One region of the Synechococcus sp. CC9605 genome, then DNA from elsewhere that is predicted to be linked to it. Evidence: predicted binding sites of a transcription regulator. Region 1 holds the regulator's gene; each other region holds the start of a gene.
What was found. Region 1 encodes NtcA, which controls nitrogen genes in cyanobacteria. Its sites were predicted from a motif close to GTANCNNNNGNTAC; they were not measured.

Region 1 (4,372 bases):
GGCAGCGCCGGGGGGCACAACGGCTTGCGCAGCACCATTCAGCATCTTGGGACTCAGGCGTTCCCAAGGCTGAGGATCGGTATTGGTGCGCCTGCTGAGAATCCTGCCGAACGTCGTGTTCGAACGGTGTCCCATGTTCTTGGTCCGTTCAGCAAGGTGGAGCAACCCTGCGTCGGCGCTGTTCTTGATGCTGTTCTGGACGGGATTCAACGTCTTCAGCGCCAGAGCTTTGAGCGCGCTGGAACCTGGATCAACGGTTTTCGCTACGACCTGGAGCCTGTCGACTGATGCCGGCTCTCCCGGCGACAACGGCCCATTTGCGGGTGCTTCGCCAGTGTTTTCAAGCCAAATGCGTGGAGGGTGAAGTCTCTGCCGGAGGTTTTGAGTGGCAGTTTTCCTGGGCCTTTGATCGCGGCGAACTGGTGGTGGAGCCGTCCCTGGGACGTGCCTTGATCGAGGATGCTCTGCGGCGGTTTCTGGTGCGTTCCGATTACAGGCTGGAACCGGGGGGTGACTACACCTTCATGGTTCGGGCCAGGTTCTGAGCGAGAACGTGGGGGCCGGCTCCGGCCATCTCAGGCTGCACTGCAGGTGCTCCTCAAGCATCACCAAAGCTGCAACCGCATCCAGATCCACCGGTGGAATGCGCAGCCCTGCCGGCAGCATCCTTCGCCAACCCCGCGCCGGCCACAGCGTCCAGTAACGCTGTCTTGCCCTCAGGGTTGTTCCCTGCTCCGGAACCAAGGTCAGATGGCACAGCCGTTCTAGTCGCTTGATCCAGGCTCGGCTTCCCGTGCCATCGCCGATCAGGATGCGGTCGAGAGCTTGGTCTTGATTCCACTGCTCCAGCCAGGGTTCCACGGCCTCCGGGGCCAGCACATATCCTTCGCGCACAAGGCCGAGCTGAAGATCGGCCAGCACAAGACCACATTTGCAGCGACCTGGATCGAGAACGGCCACTCGTTTCATAGGGAGGCCTGAATGGTGACAACGACAGGATCGGCGCTGTCGCTGACCCCTGCGGAAATCACCTCCAGGACCACGCTTTGGCTGGGGCCTTCCATCAGGGTCTGGGCCAGTTGGGAGAGGGCTGATCCATCGAACTGAAGCCCCTCGGTCAGGGATCCACGCCGCTGCACCTCGGCATAGGCCGAGGCCAGGAGAAGGTTCAACCGTGTGCGAATGCCCTCTGGCGTGCGGTCATTCGGTTGAAGCGTGGTTGTGGCCAGCACATCTCCACGTTGGGCCACCGGCCGGTTGGGACGCGCCTCGGGGAAGGCGTACACCGCCGTTTCACCCCGCAGCACATTGGTGGCAGAGCGCAGCGAGATCACCCAGGTTTCCGGTTTGCGGATGATGTTTTGCAGGCGTTCCACGTCGCTTCGAGGAACGCGGATCAACTGGCGTTCGGGCGCTTCGCCAGGCCTCACTTTCCCGTAGGCGTTGAGATTGGCCTCCTGCAACAACCTGTCGACGGCCTGTTTGGCCTGGTCCGGAGCCTCGAGTCGAACCGTTGCTCTCGCCAAGGTCTGGCCGCTGCTGATCACCACCGATCCACGCCTCAGGGCGACCAGATTGCGTTCAAGTTGTTTGAGTTCCTGCTCCCCGGCACGGATACGGCTGCGAACGCTGTTGAGTTCGGCTTCCGTGCGTTGAATGTCCGCATCGCGGGAGGCGATGTCCTGGCTGAGGCGCTCACGTTCAGCTTCAAGTTGGGCCCGCTCGTTCTGAAGAGGAGCCAGTTCAAGGCGCAGGGTGTTGGCCCGCTGCTGCGCTTGCTTCAGCTCAATGGCGATCCGCCGGGTTTCTGTTTGGGTCTTGTCCCGTTCACGCTCGGCTGCCTTTAGCTGTCGCCGGCTGTCCTGGAGCTTCTCCTGCAGGGCATCCAACTCAAACAGGCCCACCCGCAGCTGTCGGCTCACCAGCAGCATCAGGCCAAGTGAAAGCGCACTGATCAGGCTGCCGGTCAGAACCGTGATCAGAACGGCGGTGCGCCTTGGGCGCATCTTGAACAAACTCAGTCGCGCTTTGCCGACGCGGCTGCCCAGACGATCACCCAGGGTCGACAGCACTCCCCCGAGCACCAGCAGAACCAGAATCAGTGCCCAGCCGCTCATGGCTGCACTCGTGGGGCGATGGCCGGACTAGCTGAAGCGTTTGGCCAGAGCGATCGGATCCAGAACGGTGATTTTCTTGCGGTCAATCTGAACCAGACCGGATTGACGCAAGTCTCCCAGCAGACGCGTAATTGTGACGCGTGTTGAGCCAATTGCTTCAGCGATGGCTTGATGGGACAGGCGCAGATCGATGGTGATGCCCAGCTCATCCGCCACGCCGAAATCCCTGCACAGCACCAGCAGGAAGCTCACCAGCCGGGACGACATGTCCCGATGGGTGAGGGTTTCAATCATCGTTTCGGTCTGCAGAATCCGGCTGGAGAGACCCTGCAGCAGGCGCAGTCCAACGCTGGTGTCGGCTTCGATGGCGGCCTTGACGGAGGTCGCCGGTGCCGTCACCATCTCGACCCTGGTAAAGGCCACAGCGTGGTAGAAGCGATCAGAGCGTTGGCCGGTCAGCAGTGACAGCACACCGAAGAGGCTGTTCTCGCGGAGCAGGGCCACGGTGATTTCCTCCCCCGACTCATAGACGCGGGACAGACGAACGGCCCCCCGGCGGATCAGATACACCCGTTCTGCGGGATCTCCAGGGAAGAAAATGGTCTTGTTGCGGTCCACCAGTTCACTGCTGGCGCCATCGAGATCTCGGATGATCTCAAGGAGAGAACGGTTGGCCGGTTCTGCGCTGGGAGAAGGAGCCACCATCTGCGGGGCGTATCGGCTGAAACCTCGGCTACTGGTCATGACAACCCCCTGGTGAAGCGAAATTACGGACCCGGCGGTGGCCGCCATGTAGCGGTTATTACGTAACGCTGCTGTGCTCGGTGAAGGCTTGGCGTTGTGCCTGCATCAGGGATGACAATCCCGGCTCCGCCAAATCCAGCAGCTCATTGAGCTGGCTGCGGCTGAAGGGTGCTCCCTCCGCAGTTCCCTGGATTTCCAAAAGACGGCCATCGCCGGCCTGCACAACGTTCAAGTCCACCTCGGCTCGGCTGTCTTCGCTGTAGTCCAGATCCAGCAAGGCCTGGCCATCCACCAAGCCCACGGAGACGGCCGCCACCTGATCGACCAGCGGCGATTGCTCCAGCACTCCCTGTTCCACCAGCGATCGGCAGGCCTGGTCCAGGGCGAGCCAAGCCCCGGTGATCGAGGCCGTCCGGGTGCCGGCGTCCGCCTGGATCACGTCGCAGTCGATCAGCAAGGTGCGCTCCCCCAGGCGTTCCATGTCGATCACGGCGCGCAGGCTGCGCCCGATCAACCGCTGAATCTCCTGGGTGCGACCCGAGAGTTTCATCAGCTCCCGTGATTGCCGCTGTGGGGTGGACCCTGGCAGCAACCGGTATTCGGCGCTGAGCCATCCCAGCCCTTCTCCCTTCCGCCAGCGGGGAACCTTGCCCTCCAAGCAGACGCTGCAGAGCACAGCGGTTCGGCCCGTGTGAACCACCAGGGAGCTCAGAGCAAACCCCATGGGATTCCAGGTCACCGAGAACGGTCGCAACTGCTCTGGGCGACGGCCATCAGTGCGGTGTTCAGGGGATTGGCTCATCGGTGGTGTGCAGTTCGTCAAGCCTCGCAGGCGGTTGGTTCTCGCCCCGTCCAAACACCATGGGTGGTGTCAATCCCCTTGTGGAATGTGATCTCGCCGCTACATTCAAGGTCTCGCCGGGGGCACCCGGGCAGATGCTTCCGTGATGACCACAAGCCTCGCCAATCCCCAAGCATTCCAGAACTCCCTGGATCAGGATCAGCAGGCTTTGCAGCGGGCGGGCCTCAGGCCCGTAGCACCTGTCTCTGATTCGCCACCCCTGCATCTGGTGGCCCCCGAAGGGCAGCTTCAAGTGCATACGGCGCCCTACCGAGGCAGTTTCGCCAGTGTTCTGAGTCAGGCCATGCGTGCTGCTGGCTTGGGCAGTCGTGTTCTGATCAGTCAGTTCCTCAAAGGGGGCGTTCAGCAGGGACCGGCTGGACGGGTGCAGCTCTGCGGAGGTCTTGTCTGGCTCCGTCCGGAAGTGCCCCTCTGCCTCTCCTCACCGGGGCATCCCGGTGGCGCCGAGGCGGTGGCTGCAGTTTGGTCCATCTGTCGCCAGCACTTGATTCAGGGAGATCTCGACCAGCTGGTGTTGGATGAAATCGGCCTTGCCGTGGCCTTCGGATACCTGGATGAAGCGGATGTGATTGCAGCCCTTGAGCAGCGGCCCGCTTCGATGGATGTGATCATCACTGGACCTGCAATCCCCGCCGGTGTGATGGAGATG
Region 2 (4,372 bases), 850 kb from region 1:
CATGGGGACTTTCCCCTGGCATCACGGCCGTGCGCAGGCAGATACCGAAACCATGGGCTTCCACCTGCACATGGCCTTCCATCAGCACCACCTGAAACGTCCAGCCCTGAAGCCAACGCAGCCGAAAGGGATTGGTCATGAAGTTCCCTTCGGGATCCAACTCACCCTATGGCTCGGAGCCGTTCGCGCAAGGGACGCTGTCAGGGAATCCTCTCAGCTGGCCTCTGCGATCGGTTTGCGTGCCGACCAGACCCGCGTCATGAAATGGGTTTCCGCGGTGATGCCTTCGAACCCTGAAGCAGCGAGGCGGGCGTCGATGTCGTCGCCGATGTAGTCGCGATAATAGGGCTCATGGAAGACCCGCCGGAAGTTCTCCATCACGGAGGCGAATTTGGCTGAATCAGCCATTTGCACAGAGTCGGCAAGCACGAAAACACCGCCGGGTTCGAGCACACGCCAGGCCTCGTTCAGCACGTTCTGGCGGGCCTCTGCCGGCAGTTCATGCAGCAGGAACACACTGGTGACGGCCTGAACAGATTCATCGGCCAAGGGCAGGGATTCGCCATTGGCACGGATCAGCTGAACCAGGGATGCATCACCGTCATTCAGCCAGCGGTTGGCTTGACGCAAGTACGACTCGGAGAGATCGGTTCCGATCAGCTGCGCGTGGGGCACAGCAGCGCGGATCTGCTGCAGGGTCCGGCCGGTGCCGGTGGCCACATCGAGAATTTTGAGGGAACCCGGAGCACGGTCTGCGAAGTGTTTCAAGCCGCGTTTCAAGGGAGCCAAAACTCTGCGTCGCATGGCATCGGCAGTGCCATTGAAGAGGATCTCCACCTGCAGGTCGTAAAGACCAGCCGAGTGATCACTCAAGTAGCCGTCGGTTTGATGGTGAAAATTCTGGAGGTAGTACTCGGGATAAAGCGCTTTGTCGGTTTGCTTGGGGAGATCGCGCACGTTGCGTTCTCGACGACGATCCCAGGTGGAGGGAAGGTCAATCCAGACCTGGGGGTAGCGGCTGACCCAATCGAGCCAGGGTGCATCGAACAACAACTGCTCTGGATAGATCCCCTGTTCGGCGTCCTGCCAGTCCTGCTCCTGCAGCTTGTTCATATCGAGCCGGAGCTCACCGAGAACTTCGGCGGAAACGGGCTCTGTTTTCGGCACCGCATCCGGCGCCAACAGCTCCATCAGCTTGGTGCTCAGCTCCTTGTGGGCCAGGCCCGCGATGCTTTTGCCTTGCTGAAGCGTTTGGTACGCGAGCTTGCTCAGGGGCGTTGACGCCATCGCGGATTCAGACAACATCACTATTCCAACGAATGAGGCGCGCAATCGCGTGGCCAGCAGTCCACAAAAAAACCCGCCTCCAGAGAGGCGGGTCTTGGGATGCACGGGCACTGATCAGGCGTCGTAGTACATGGTGAATTCGTGGGGGTGCGGCCGCTGGCGCAGCTGCTGCACCTCCTCGTACTTCAGGTCGATCCAGTTGTCGATGAAGTCGTCGCTGAACACACCACCGGCGGTGAGGAAGCCGCGATCGGCATTCAACGCTTCCAGGGCACCGTTGAGGGATGCGGGGACTGTGGCGATCTTCGAGAGCTCTTCAGCCGGAAGTTCGAACAGGTCGCGATCTTCGCCATCGCCAGGATCGATCTGGTTCTTGATGCCGTCTAGACCGGCCATCATCATGGCGCTGAAGGCCAGATATGGGTTGGCGAGGGCATCGCCGGAACGGAACTCGAGGCGCTTGGCCTTCGGGCTCGGGCCGGTGAGCGGGATCCGCACGGCAGCCGAGCGGTTGCCCTCGGAGTAGACGAGGTTCACCGGGGCTTCGAAACCGGGCACCAGACGCTTGTAGCTGTTGGTGGTGGGGTTGGTGAAGGCCAGGAAGGCGGGGGCGTGCTTGAGGATGCCGCCGATGTACCAGCGGGCCGTCTGCGAGAGGTTGGCGTAAGTGCCTTCGCCGAAGAACAGGGGCTGTCCGCCCTTCCAGAGGCTCTGGTGCACGTGCATGCCGGAGCCGTTGTCGTTGAAGACCGGTTTGGGCATGAAGGTGGCCGTCTTGCCGTACTTCTTGGCCACATTGCGCACGACGTACTTGTACGTCATCACGTTGTCGGCGGCCTGGATCAGCTCAGCAAATTTCATGCCGAGTTCGTGTTGGCCCGCGCCGGCCACCTCGTGGTGGTGCTTCTCGGTAGGAATACCCAGCTGACTCATCAGCAGGAGCATCTCGGAGCGGATGTCCTGAGCGGTGTCGTTGGGAGCGACAGGAAAGTAGCCCTCCTTCACCTGGATCTTGTAGGCGAGGTTGCCGCCTTCTTCGATCCGTCCGGTGTTCCAGCCCGCCTCGATCGTGTCAACGCTGTAGAAGGAACCGCCTTCGGCCGAGTTGTAGCGGACGTCGTCGAAGAGGAAGAACTCCGGCTCCGGACCGAAGAAGGCCATGTCGGCTAGGCCGGTGCTGGCCAGGTGGTTCAGTGCCCGCTGAGCCAGGGCTCGGGGGCAGCGCTCGTAGGGCTGGCCAGTGCGTGGCTCCTGAATCGAGCAAATCATGCTCAGTGTTTTGTGCTTATAGAAGGGATCAACCCAGGCGGTGTTGGCGTCCGGCACCATGGCCATGTCGGAGGCCTGGATACCCTTCCAGCCGCGAATGGAAGAGCCGTCAAAAGCAAGGCCCTCCGTGAAGGACTCCTCCTCCAGCAGATCGGTGCAGACCGTCAGGTGCTGCCACTTGCCGTGCAGATCGGTGAATTTGAGGTCGATCAGTTCGATGCCTTCGTCCTTGATCTGGCGCAGGACGTCCTGGGGGGATTTCGACATAAGAAAGGACTGCTCGACTGAATTGTGCAGTGATGTGACCGTAAACAGCCACAAGACACCATTTTGTATCAAGGGGTACGTTTCAACCGCCAGAAGGCGACTGCGTAACCGTTTCTGTCAACTTGGCTGAAATGCAGGCCTGCCAAAGGATCTGCCCGCCTCAACGGTGTTAGCTTCCGCTGGGGATCCTCTGGAGATTCAGGGACATGCGCGATGCAATCAGCGGTCTGATCGGTCGCTACGACCAGCTGGGTCGTTACTTCGATCGTCCAGCCATCGACAGCATCAATGCGTATCTGGATGAATCCGCGCTGCGGATTCAGGCCGTTGAGCTGATCAACGGTTCCTCGGCCGAGATTGTGCGTGAGGCCAGCCAGCGCCTGTTCCGGGATGAACCCGACCTGCTGCTGCCCGGTGGCAACGCCTACACCACTCGCCGGCTCGCCGCCTGCCTGCGGGATATGGATTACTTCCTCCGTTACGCCAGTTACGCCCTGGTGGCCGGTGACTCCACAATCCTCAATGAGCGTGTACTGAACGGGCTCGACGACACCTATAAAAGCCTGGGGGTTCCCACCGGCCCAACGGTCCGCAGCATAGTTCTGTTGGGAGAGGTTGTTTCCGAGATGCTTCTGGCCAAAGGCGCTGCGTCCGATCAGCTCGCCACCGTTCTTCAGCCGTTCGACCATCTGGCCAAGGGGCTCGGCGAAACCAACGTGCGCCAACGCTGAGCCTGAAGGTTGAGCGCAAGATTTGAACAGATTGCAATCGACCCATCCACACCCCTCCAATCGGGCGTGACTGCGTAGGCTCAACACTTCGAACCAACGATCAGGGCTTTGGCGACGACGAACTCACTCCTTCCCGTTGACGATCGTCACCGCAAAGCCTTTGCACCGATCGGCACACCCGACCGCCTCCTGCTTGGACCAGGCCCCTCCAACGCCCATCCAACGGTTCTGACGGCTCTGTCGAGAACTCCGATTGGTCACCTTGATCCTCTCTATGTGGATCTGATGTGTGAGGTGCAGGAACTGCTGCGTTACGCCTGGCAGACCGACAACCGCCTCACACTTCCGATGAGCGGCACCGGCAGTGCTGCCATGGAAGCAACCATCGCCAACACCGTCGAGCCTGGAGACACCGTTCTGGTGGCGGTGAAGGGGTACTTCGGTCTGCGTCTGGCTGACATGGCCGGCCGCTACCGCGCTGAGGTGAAAACTATTGAGAAGCCCTGGGGTGAGTGGTTTTCTCTCGATGAGCTGGAAGTTGCCCTGATTGAGCACAAACCGGCCATCCTGGCGATGGTTCATGCCGAAACCTCCACGGGTGTCTGTCAACCCATGGAGGGCGTCGGCGATCTCTGCCGGAAGCATGATTGCCTTCTGCTGCTCGACACTGTCACTTCTCTGGGGGGTGTGCCGCTCTACATCGATGAGTGGAAAGTCGATCTCGCCTACAGCTGCAGCCAGAAGGGCCTGAGCTGCCCTCCCGGTCTCGGACCATTCACCATGGGTCCCCGTGCCGAGGCCAAGATGACAGCTCGTCA
Region 3 (4,372 bases), 330 kb from region 1:
GCCCGCCACCGCTGAGCTCATGCACAGCCGCGAGTTGGCGTCGAAATTGTTGGTGCCCAGGGCCCCTTTCAGCAGTTTCTGGGCGAGGTAGTAATCCTCGGTGTGGAACTGACCGGAGCCGTACATGGCAATGCCATCGGCGTTGCCGCGCCGGGCCACGCTCGCCTTGATCTGGCCGGTGATTTTGTTGAGGGCGTCGTCCCAGCTGATCGGCGCGAAGTCGTCCTCGAGGGTCTGGCGGAACAGGGGTTGGCGCAGGCGGCCTGGGGCCAGGGTTTCGCCGATGGTGGCGCCCTTGATGCAGACCTGGCCAAGGCTGGAGGGGTGTTCGCGGTCGCCGCGGGCGTTCCACATCGGGTTGCCCTCAGCATCCCGCTTCACGGCCTCACCCTTCACGGCAGGAGGCAAGAGCTCCAGACCACAACCCACGCCGCAGTAGGGGCACTGGCTGCGCACACTGCGGGGTGAGTTGGTCATGCAGGAACCAAAAAAAGAACAAAACCCGGAGCCGAAGCTCCGGGTCGTTGTGCAGCGACAGGGTGCTGCGGAGGGAGACGGATCAGGCGGTTTCGCCTTCGTGCAGGTCTGCGAAGGACCCCTTGGGTTCCTTCAGGAAGAAGAAGCAGAAGAAGGCCACGATCAGACCAGCCACTCCCAGGATCTGGAAGAAGGCACTGTTGGAAGCCGCGATCACCTCGGGGGTGGGTTCGCCGCCGCCGCCCATCCACATCGGCAGGAGGCTGAAGATGGTCAGGTAGGTCACAGCACCAACGTTGCCGTAGGCACCCACCAGGCCGGCCACCTGACCGGTGACGCGACGCTTGACCAGGGGCACCAGCGCGAAGGTGGCGCCTTCACCGGACTGCACGAAGAAGGAGGCGAGCATGGTGATCACCACGGCAACAGCGATGCCGGTGGTGCCGGTAAAGGTGCCCGGCTTGATCATGCTCATTACCAGGTAGCCCACGCCGAGACCGGCGGTGAGGAAGCCCATGGTGTTCTTACGGCTGCCGACGCTGTCGGAGATAAGACCACCAGCAGGGCGGGCGACCAGGTTCACGAAAGCGAAGCAGGACGCAAGGATTCCGGCGGTGGCCTTCGGCAGATCGAAGGTGGTTTCAAAGAAGGTGGGCAGCATCGAAACCACGGCCAGTTCGGAGCCGAAATTCACGATGTAAGTGAGCTCGAGGATCGCAACCTGGCGGAACTCGTAGCGGTCTTCCTTGGGATAAACCTTGTTGCCGAGGATCAGGTCGCGGTTGGTACGAATGATTCCCCAGGTCTGGAAGGCAAACCAGACGGCAACAGCACCGAGTGCCAATGGATAGGTGCTTGGAGTGAGGAAGCCCACCTTGCCAAGACGCCAGCAGAGCACGCAGAGAATGGCTGCGAAGGGCACGTTCATGCCCAGCAGTCCCCAGAAGTCGCGCATGGAGGTGACTTCCAGACCTGCGGTTTTCTCAGGGCGCTGGTACGTCTTGCCAGGCGGGGTGTCGGTGACGTTGAAGAAGTAGAAGAGGCCGTAGACGGCGGAGACGATGCCGGTCAGGGCGATGGCACCGCGCCAGTTCAGAACAGCGCCGGTGGGCAGCTCGAAGCCGCCGGAGAAGGAGAGGAAGCCAGCGAGGGCCACCATGGTGAGGGCGGAGAAGGCGGAGCCGAAGTTCCCCCAGCCGCCGTAAATTCCTTCAGCCAGGCCGATTTCCTTGGGCGGGAACCACTCGGCCACCATGCGGATGCCGATCACGAAGCCGGCGCCAACGATGGAGAGCAGCAAACGTGCCACCACCAGCTGGTTGAAGTCCTGAGCGGACGCAAACAGCAGGCAGGGAATCGCCGAGAACACCAGGATCGAGGAGTAGGTGATCCGGGGTCCGAATTTGTCCAGGAGCATGCCGATCAGCACGCGGGCCGGAATGGTGAGAGCCACGTTGCAAATGGCCACGGTGCGGATCTGACCAACGGTCAGACCCAGGTCCGTTTTCACGGTGGTGGCCAGAGGGGCCAGGTTGAACCAGACCACGAAGGTCAGGAAGAAGGCGATCCAGGTCAGGTGAAGGGTTCGGTACCTGCCCTGGAACGACCAGAGGTCGCCAAGCATGGATGAGAAGAGAAGGAACCTCGGGCTTCAAAAGGAAAGGTGCCCGGGGATGGCAAAACGGTCGAAAAGAGAATCCGTTTGACCCGCGCAGTTAATCAATTCACCGGCCCCTTGTTTGGTCAGATTGGTTACCGATTTGCATTTTTGTGTTGCCAAGCAAACATCAATGGGGCTGATTGATCGGATCAGGTGATCTTGTGCCGCAGCGATTTGGTAGCGATTGCAACTTTTGCGGGTTGTTGGACTTCGCTGGTTCAGATTGTTGGTCGGCGATGTGAATCAAGGCTTGCGGGTTTGTTTGCTCAGTGGCGGAAGCAGCCGTCGCATGGGGCGTGACAAGGCTCTTTTGCCGCATCCCTCCGGTGGTGTCTGGCTCACGGCCCTGGTCGACCAGTTGTTGCCGCTCGGTTATCCGGTGCAGGTGTTGAGTCGTCATGCCGCCCACGCAGAACTCCTGGCCCACCGGCCGGGATGTTCCGTGGTGCTGGAGCCACCTCCCTGGAATGGCCCCCTGCAGGCGCTGGCCAGGCTGTTGCCGTCCCAACCTGGGGAGGCCTTGTTGGTGCTGCCGGTGGACATGCCCTGTTTGAACACCGCCGTTGTCCGGCGACTCATCGCAGCCTGGAAGCGTGCCCCGGAGCAGGCAGCGGTGGCCCATGACGGTCAACGGCTGCAGCCGTTGCTGGCGGTGATCCCCTCCGGTTCTCCCTTCCGCTCTTGCCTTGATCAGCAACTGCAACGCGGAGAGTTGCGCTGGATGGATTGGTTGGCCCGCGTTCCCCATCAGGCGGTGCGCTTGCCTGCAGAGGCGTTGGTGAATGCCAACTGCCCTGCAGATCTGGCAGCGTTGGAGGGATGAGCACGTCGCTGCCGCTTGCTGACCGCCTCAACCGGCCTATCGGGGTGCTGCGGTTGTCGCTCACGGCCCGTTGCAATCTCGCCTGTCCGTACTGCTGTCCGGATGTGGAGGAGCCCCCTGGCCTGCTCACCCTTGAGCAGCAGATTCGCGTTATTCGTGTGGCCACGCGCCTGGGGGTACAAACGTTGAGGCTCACCGGTGGAGAGCCGTTGTTGAGCCGGCGTTTGTTGCCTTTGCTGGAGGCGGTGGCGCAGGCCCGGCGGGATCGCTCGGATCCGATGGCCGGTTTACAGGCCGTGGCGCTCACCAGCAACGGGGTGCTGTTGTCGGAACCGATGGGGCGGGCGTTGCGTGCCGCAGGGCTGGATCGCATCACCATCAGCCTGGATGCAGCGGAAGGGGAAGCTGCGGCGCGCATGGCTGGTCTTCAGGGTGGTGCCGTGGCTGGGGAACGCCTGGTGCGCCAGGTGCAGGACGGCATCGCGGCGGCCTTCGCCGCTGGCTTTGACCCCTCACGCGGTGAGCTCAAGCTCAATGCCGTGATCCAACGGGGGATCAATGACGATCAGCTGTTGCCCTTGGCCGCTTTGGCGCGGCAGCGGGGGATGGAGCTGCGTTTGATCGAATATATGGATGTGGGCAACCGCAACCAGTGGACGCTGGACCAGGTGCTCCCGGCGGCGCAGATGGTGGAGCGTATTAATGCCCGTTGGCCTCTTGAACCGCTGGGTCGACCGCGGGGTGGGACGGCCCGGCGTTGGCGCTATGGCGATGGCGCCGGATCCATCGGTGTGATCTCTTCCATCAGCGAGCCGTTCTGCGGGGATTGCAACCGTTTGCGTGTCACCGCAGATGGGCAGGCGTTCACCTGCCTGTTCTCGGCTGAAGGCACCGATCTGAAGCCCGCACTCGCGTCGGATCTTCAGCTTGAGCAGGCCATGCGCCAGCTCTGGCAGCGGCGTCAAGACCGCTACAGCGAGGAGCGTGATCCAGCCGCCGCTGCGTCAACCCATGCGGAAATGGCGTATCTGGGGGGCTGAACCGTCGTGATCGTCACCGTTTTTGCGTGATGCCCTCGGTACAACGGGGCAGCTGAAGGGTCTCGCTGGATCCATCGACATGTTTGAACTGCTGGCTTACGAGCGCTTCCGCGACACCCCGTCGGTTCGTTTTTTCGACGTCACCGTGGACACCTCGAACGCGCGCGATCTGGTGATTCACAGCGGCCCGGCGGTGTCGCCCCCCAACGATCCGGAGAGCGGAGCCTGGCAGTTCTATCTGCATCCTCATCAAGAAGATAATCTGCTCGCGGCCAGTGGCGGCAGAACCTTCTTCCTCGTAAACCTGGCCTGGGAACAGCCGTTCCACATCGTCAGGCTCGAGAGCGGTGGTGACATCCTTCGCATCCCTCC
Region 4 (4,372 bases), 340 kb from region 1:
CCACGAAGAAGCAGCTTCTTAAGCAAAGATCCGGAAAGGATTGTGCTGGGGTGTACGGCTAAAGGAGACATCACCAAACCCGGCCATTGCGCCACTCCACCCACCAGATCAGCAGCAACACGAGCACCGACAGCACCAGGGCTAACTGACTGGCCACCAGCAAAAACTGAAAGCCAGACAGACCAACAAGGCCGGCCATCAAAGGAAGCATTTGAATCATCCCTCCTCCTGCAACAAGGTGAAGTCGAAGCGTTCCGGCCAGATCCGACTGCCCATCAGCATCACAACCGCCGACACGGCCGCCGAAAACACAGCAGCGCAATAGGGCGCGATCAGCACATAGGCGAGCAGGCCCACAACGCTGCCGGCGAGCATGGCCGCAATGGCAGCCGTGCGGTTGGCTGTGCGCCAGTAGAGACCACACGCCACAGGCCAGACCGTGGAGGCCACCAGGGCACCGGTGAAGAACAGCACCGACGCCAGCGAATCAAGCCGCGGCCAGGACAACGCAAGGGTGACGACGGCAAGTCCCACCACCATCAGCCGCGCCGCCTGCTTGAGCTGCAGGTCGCTGGCCTGAGGCCGCAACAGGCGAAAGTACACATCCTCCGCCAACAGATCGGCGGTGGATGCCAGCAACGAATCCAAGGTAGAGGTGAGCGAGGCAAACACCACCACAAACACCAGGGCCGCGCCGCCGGCCCCGAGCAGATCAGCGGCCATCACGGGGAAGACCATGTTCACCTGCTCGAGAGGCAGCTCACGTGCCAGGGCCACCAGGCCGATGGAGCCCGTCACCATCGGCACGCTCATCCAGGCGATGCCCCCCAAAACAAAAGAGGCCATCACCACCGAGCGCCGACTGGCGAAGACCCGGGACCACCAGATGTTGTTGTGAAACACCTCGCCCATCGAAAAGAGGGCGGAATTCCAGGCGATCAACAAGCCCGCCGGCAGCAGCAGATCAAGCCGATCGGGATGCCTGGCCAGCAATGAGGCATGCACCTCGGGCATCGGGAATTGGCGGAAGGCGAGCACCGCCACCACCGCCAGCAACACCATGATCAACAGCGACTGGATGAAATCGGTGCCGATCACGGCCCGCATTCCGCCGAACAGGGTGTAGAAGGTGGCAACACCAATCACCACCATCATTCCCACGTGGTAATCAAAGCCTGAAAGGGCCTGCAGCAGCAGGCCAGCACCCATCGCCTGGGTCATCAGAAAGCCCAGGGTATAGATCGCGGTGATCAGCATGAACACCCACCAGGCCAGACGCCCGTAGCGCAGGCGAATGAAGTCGCCACTGGTGCGCCCGTTGGGCATCAACTGCTTGATCCGCGAGGCCAGGGGGGCGAACAGAATCAGGCCAAGCCCGGCCAGGGCATAGCTGAACATGCCCCAGAGGCCGGTTTTGTAACCGAATTCAGGGGCGAGCAGGGTGGTGTTGCCGGTGACCCAGGAGGCCATCAACGTGGCCGTACTTAGAGCCAGCCCGATGTTGCGCCCCGCAAGCATGTAGTCGTCGGCATTGCCTTGACCGCGCCGGCCCCAGGCAATCCCCAGCGACACCCAGAGAACAGAGAACAGCACCACCAACGCCCAGGCGATCCCGGGCTGAAGGAAGGGAACCGAGTCAGCGGACATCCCTCGACCCCCTGCGGTTCCAATACAGGTGTCCGCGCAGAATCATCACCACCGTCGCCGCAGTCACAACGGCACCAAGGGCAAAGATCAGACGCGCCCAGAGCAATTCATCCAAGGCGAAGTGCGTTTGAACTCCAGAAACAGATAAGCAAAGGAGGCACCCTGCCCTGGCCCTGTGCCCTCCATTCAGGTGCCTACGGATACCCAAACAACAGGCGATCGGCGTCCTCTTGCCTGAAATTGCGGAATGTGTAGCAACCACCACCCAAAGTGGAGTGGGGCGACGCCTTGGATGCGCCCCGCTTGTGCGATCAGGATGTTCACCGACTACAAACCGACGGTCGGCTTCGACGAATATTTCTGCCGTGAAACGGCCAAACCACGCGCCGATCTGGCCCCACTACTTGCATCACTGGGGCAGATGGGCTTGCCCGAGCTCAACCGCAGCCATGCCTCAGCCAGCCAGCTGCTGCGTCGCCTCGGCGCCACCTTCCGCCTCAACGATTCCGGGCTCAAAGGCAGCGAACGAATTCTCCCCTTCGATCCCTTGCCTCGGCTGATCGGCCGCAGCGACTGGATCACCCTGGAGCAGGGACTGCTGCAACGCCTGGAAGCCATCGACCGCTTCCTCGCTGACATCTATGGCCCCCAGCAGATCCTCAACGACGGTGTGATCCCACGGGAAGACGTTGAAAGTTCCTCCGGTTGGCGACCTCAGATGCAGGGCATCAGCCTGCCCCTCAACCGCTGGTGCCACATCTCCGGGCTCGACCTGATCCGCGACGGCAAGGGCACATGGCGGGTGCTGGAGGACAACCTGCGCTGTCCTTCAGGGGTGGCCTACTTCCTCGAGAACCGTCGGGTGATGAAGCGATTGTTCTCTGGCCTGTTCGAAGGCCGTGCCGTTCAACCGATCGACGACTATCCCTCCCATCTGCTGCGCACCCTTCAAGACCTGGCGCCCTGGAGTGACACCCCCCGCGTGGCGATCCTGACGCCCGGGGTGTTCAACAGCGCCTATTTCGAACACAGCTACCTGGCCCAAGAAATGGGCATTCACCTGGTTGAGGGGCGCGATCTGGTGTGCGAAGGCGGCCGGGTGTGGATGCGCAGCACCAATGGCCTGGAACCCGTGGATGTGATCTACCGCCGCATCGACGATGATTTCCTTGACCCCACCGTGTTCCGCAAGGACTCGATGCTGGGGGTGCCGGGCCTGATCGACGTGCTGCGGCAAGGACGGGTCGCCATCGCCAACGCCCCTGGCACCGGCATCGCCGACGACAAACTGATCTATGCACACGTGCCGGCGATGATCCGCTACTACCTCGATGAGGAGCCGATCATCGAGAACGTTCCCACCTACCTCTGTGCCCGGCCAGACGATCAGCGCTATGTGCTGGAACACCTCGAGCAACTGGTGGTGAAATCAGTGGCGGAAGCCGGCGGCTACGGAATGCTGATCGGCCCCCAAGCCACCCGATCGGAGCTGGCGGACTTCGACACGAAGATCCGTGCGAATCCCCGCAACTTCATCGCGCAGCCCACGCTGCAACTCTCCACCGTGCCATCCCTCAGTGACGGTGAGCTCTACCCCTGCCACGTGGATCTGCGCCCCTACGTGCTGCGCGGCGCAAGCAACTGGGTCAGCCCAGGCGGACTGACCCGCGTGGCCCTCAAGCGGGGCTCGCTGGTGGTGAATTCGTCCCAGGGCGGCGGCTGCAAGGACACCTGGATCGTCGACGACCAAACGATGGCAGCACCGCAAGCCCAGGAGGCTGTGCCGTGCTGAGTCGCGTTGCCGATTCGCTCTACTGGATCAACCGCTATCTGGAACGCGCCGAAAACATCTCGCGCTTTCTGGAGGTGAGTGAAGCGATGGCATTGGACTGTCCTCCGGGCAGCGCCGAACCGTGGCTGCCGCTGGTGGAGGTGACGGGAGATCGCCACCGCTTCGATAGGGCCTACCCCGGTGCCACGCCCAAACAGGTGGTGCGCTTCCTGCTGTTGGACCGCAGCAATCCCAACAGCATCGTGAGTTGCATTGCGATGGCGCGGGAAAACGCACGGCAGATCAGGGATGTGATCACCACGGAAATGTGGGAGCAGATCAATGATCTGCACTGGAGCCTCCAGGACGACGAAGACATCTGGCGGGAACCGGTGCAGGAGCAACTGCGGATCATCCGCCGCGGCTGCCAGCTCGTGTACGGGATCACCGACACCACCTTGAGCCGTGATCTGAGTTGGCTGTTCAGTCAGCTGGGGCGTTTGATCGAACGGGCCGACAAAACCTCCCGCATCCTCGACGTCAAATATTTCCTGCTGCTGCCCTCCCCTGAAGAGGTGGGCGGCGTGCTGGATGAACTGCAATGGATCACCCTGCTACGCACAGCGGGGGCTTATCAGATGTACCGCCAGAGCATGCAGCACGCGATCAGCCCTGCCTCCGTGGCCCGATTTTTGCTGCTGGACCCCACCTTTCCTCGCTCGGTGCGTTACTGCCTACAGGGCATCAGCGACACCTTGCAACAGATCCAGCGACAGCCAAACCAAGACACACCGGATGACCTCGACTGTTTGCGCGGACAACTCCTGGCCCGCTGGAGCTATGTGCGGATCGACAACCTGATCGAAGCCGGTCTGCATGAAGCCATTGACCAGCTTCAGCAGGACCTCAACCAACTCCACAACCTGATCCAGACCCGCTACTTCACCAGCGCCG

Region 2: glnA (type I glutamate--ammonia ligase) is a predicted target of NtcA. The motif match lies at 2,889-2,902, and genes of this name have one in related genera.
Region 3: SYNCC9605_RS13120 (molybdenum cofactor guanylyltransferase) is a predicted target of NtcA. The motif match lies at 2,315-2,328, and genes of this name have one in related genera.
Region 4: SYNCC9605_RS13095 (circularly permuted type 2 ATP-grasp protein) is a predicted target of NtcA. The motif match lies at 1,838-1,851, and genes of this name have one in related genera.

The regions. Positions count from the first base shown of each region.
Region 1 covers NC_007516.1:273,529-277,900, forward strand. Annotated here, with positions in the region: gene pth (aminoacyl-tRNA hydrolase) at 1-288, shown strand, start outside; gene SYNCC9605_RS01325 (DUF3146 family protein) at 288-545, shown strand; gene SYNCC9605_RS01330 (resolvase) at 523-969, opposite strand; gene SYNCC9605_RS01335 (DUF3084 domain-containing protein) at 966-2,117, opposite strand; gene ntcA (global nitrogen regulator NtcA) at 2,145-2,861, opposite strand; gene rph (ribonuclease PH) at 2,920-3,663, opposite strand; gene SYNCC9605_RS01350 (cob(I)yrinic acid a,c-diamide adenosyltransferase) at 3,809-4,372, shown strand, end outside.
Region 2 covers NC_007516.1:1,123,443-1,127,814, forward strand. Annotated here, with positions in the region: gene SYNCC9605_RS06015 (hypothetical protein) at 1-139, opposite strand, end outside; gene SYNCC9605_RS06020 (class I SAM-dependent methyltransferase) at 214-1,287, opposite strand; gene glnA (type I glutamate--ammonia ligase) at 1,402-2,823, opposite strand; gene SYNCC9605_RS06030 (allophycocyanin subunit beta) at 3,030-3,554, shown strand; gene SYNCC9605_RS06035 (pyridoxal-phosphate-dependent aminotransferase family protein) at 3,663-4,372, shown strand, end outside.
Region 3 covers NC_007516.1:2,450,926-2,455,297, reverse strand. Annotated here, with positions in the region: gene SYNCC9605_RS13130 (nitrate reductase) at 1-477, opposite strand, end outside; gene SYNCC9605_RS13125 (NarK family nitrate/nitrite MFS transporter) at 560-2,101, opposite strand; gene SYNCC9605_RS13120 (molybdenum cofactor guanylyltransferase) at 2,400-2,960, shown strand; gene SYNCC9605_RS13115 (GTP 3',8-cyclase MoaA) at 2,957-4,000, shown strand; gene SYNCC9605_RS13110 (hypothetical protein) at 4,080-4,372, shown strand, end outside.
Region 4 covers NC_007516.1:2,445,440-2,449,811, forward strand. Annotated here, with positions in the region: gene SYNCC9605_RS15655 (hypothetical protein) at 71-220, opposite strand; gene SYNCC9605_RS13090 (sodium:solute symporter family protein) at 217-1,647, opposite strand; gene SYNCC9605_RS15660 (hypothetical protein) at 1,637-1,762, opposite strand; gene SYNCC9605_RS13095 (circularly permuted type 2 ATP-grasp protein) at 1,964-3,439, shown strand; gene SYNCC9605_RS13100 (alpha-E domain-containing protein) at 3,433-4,372, shown strand, end outside.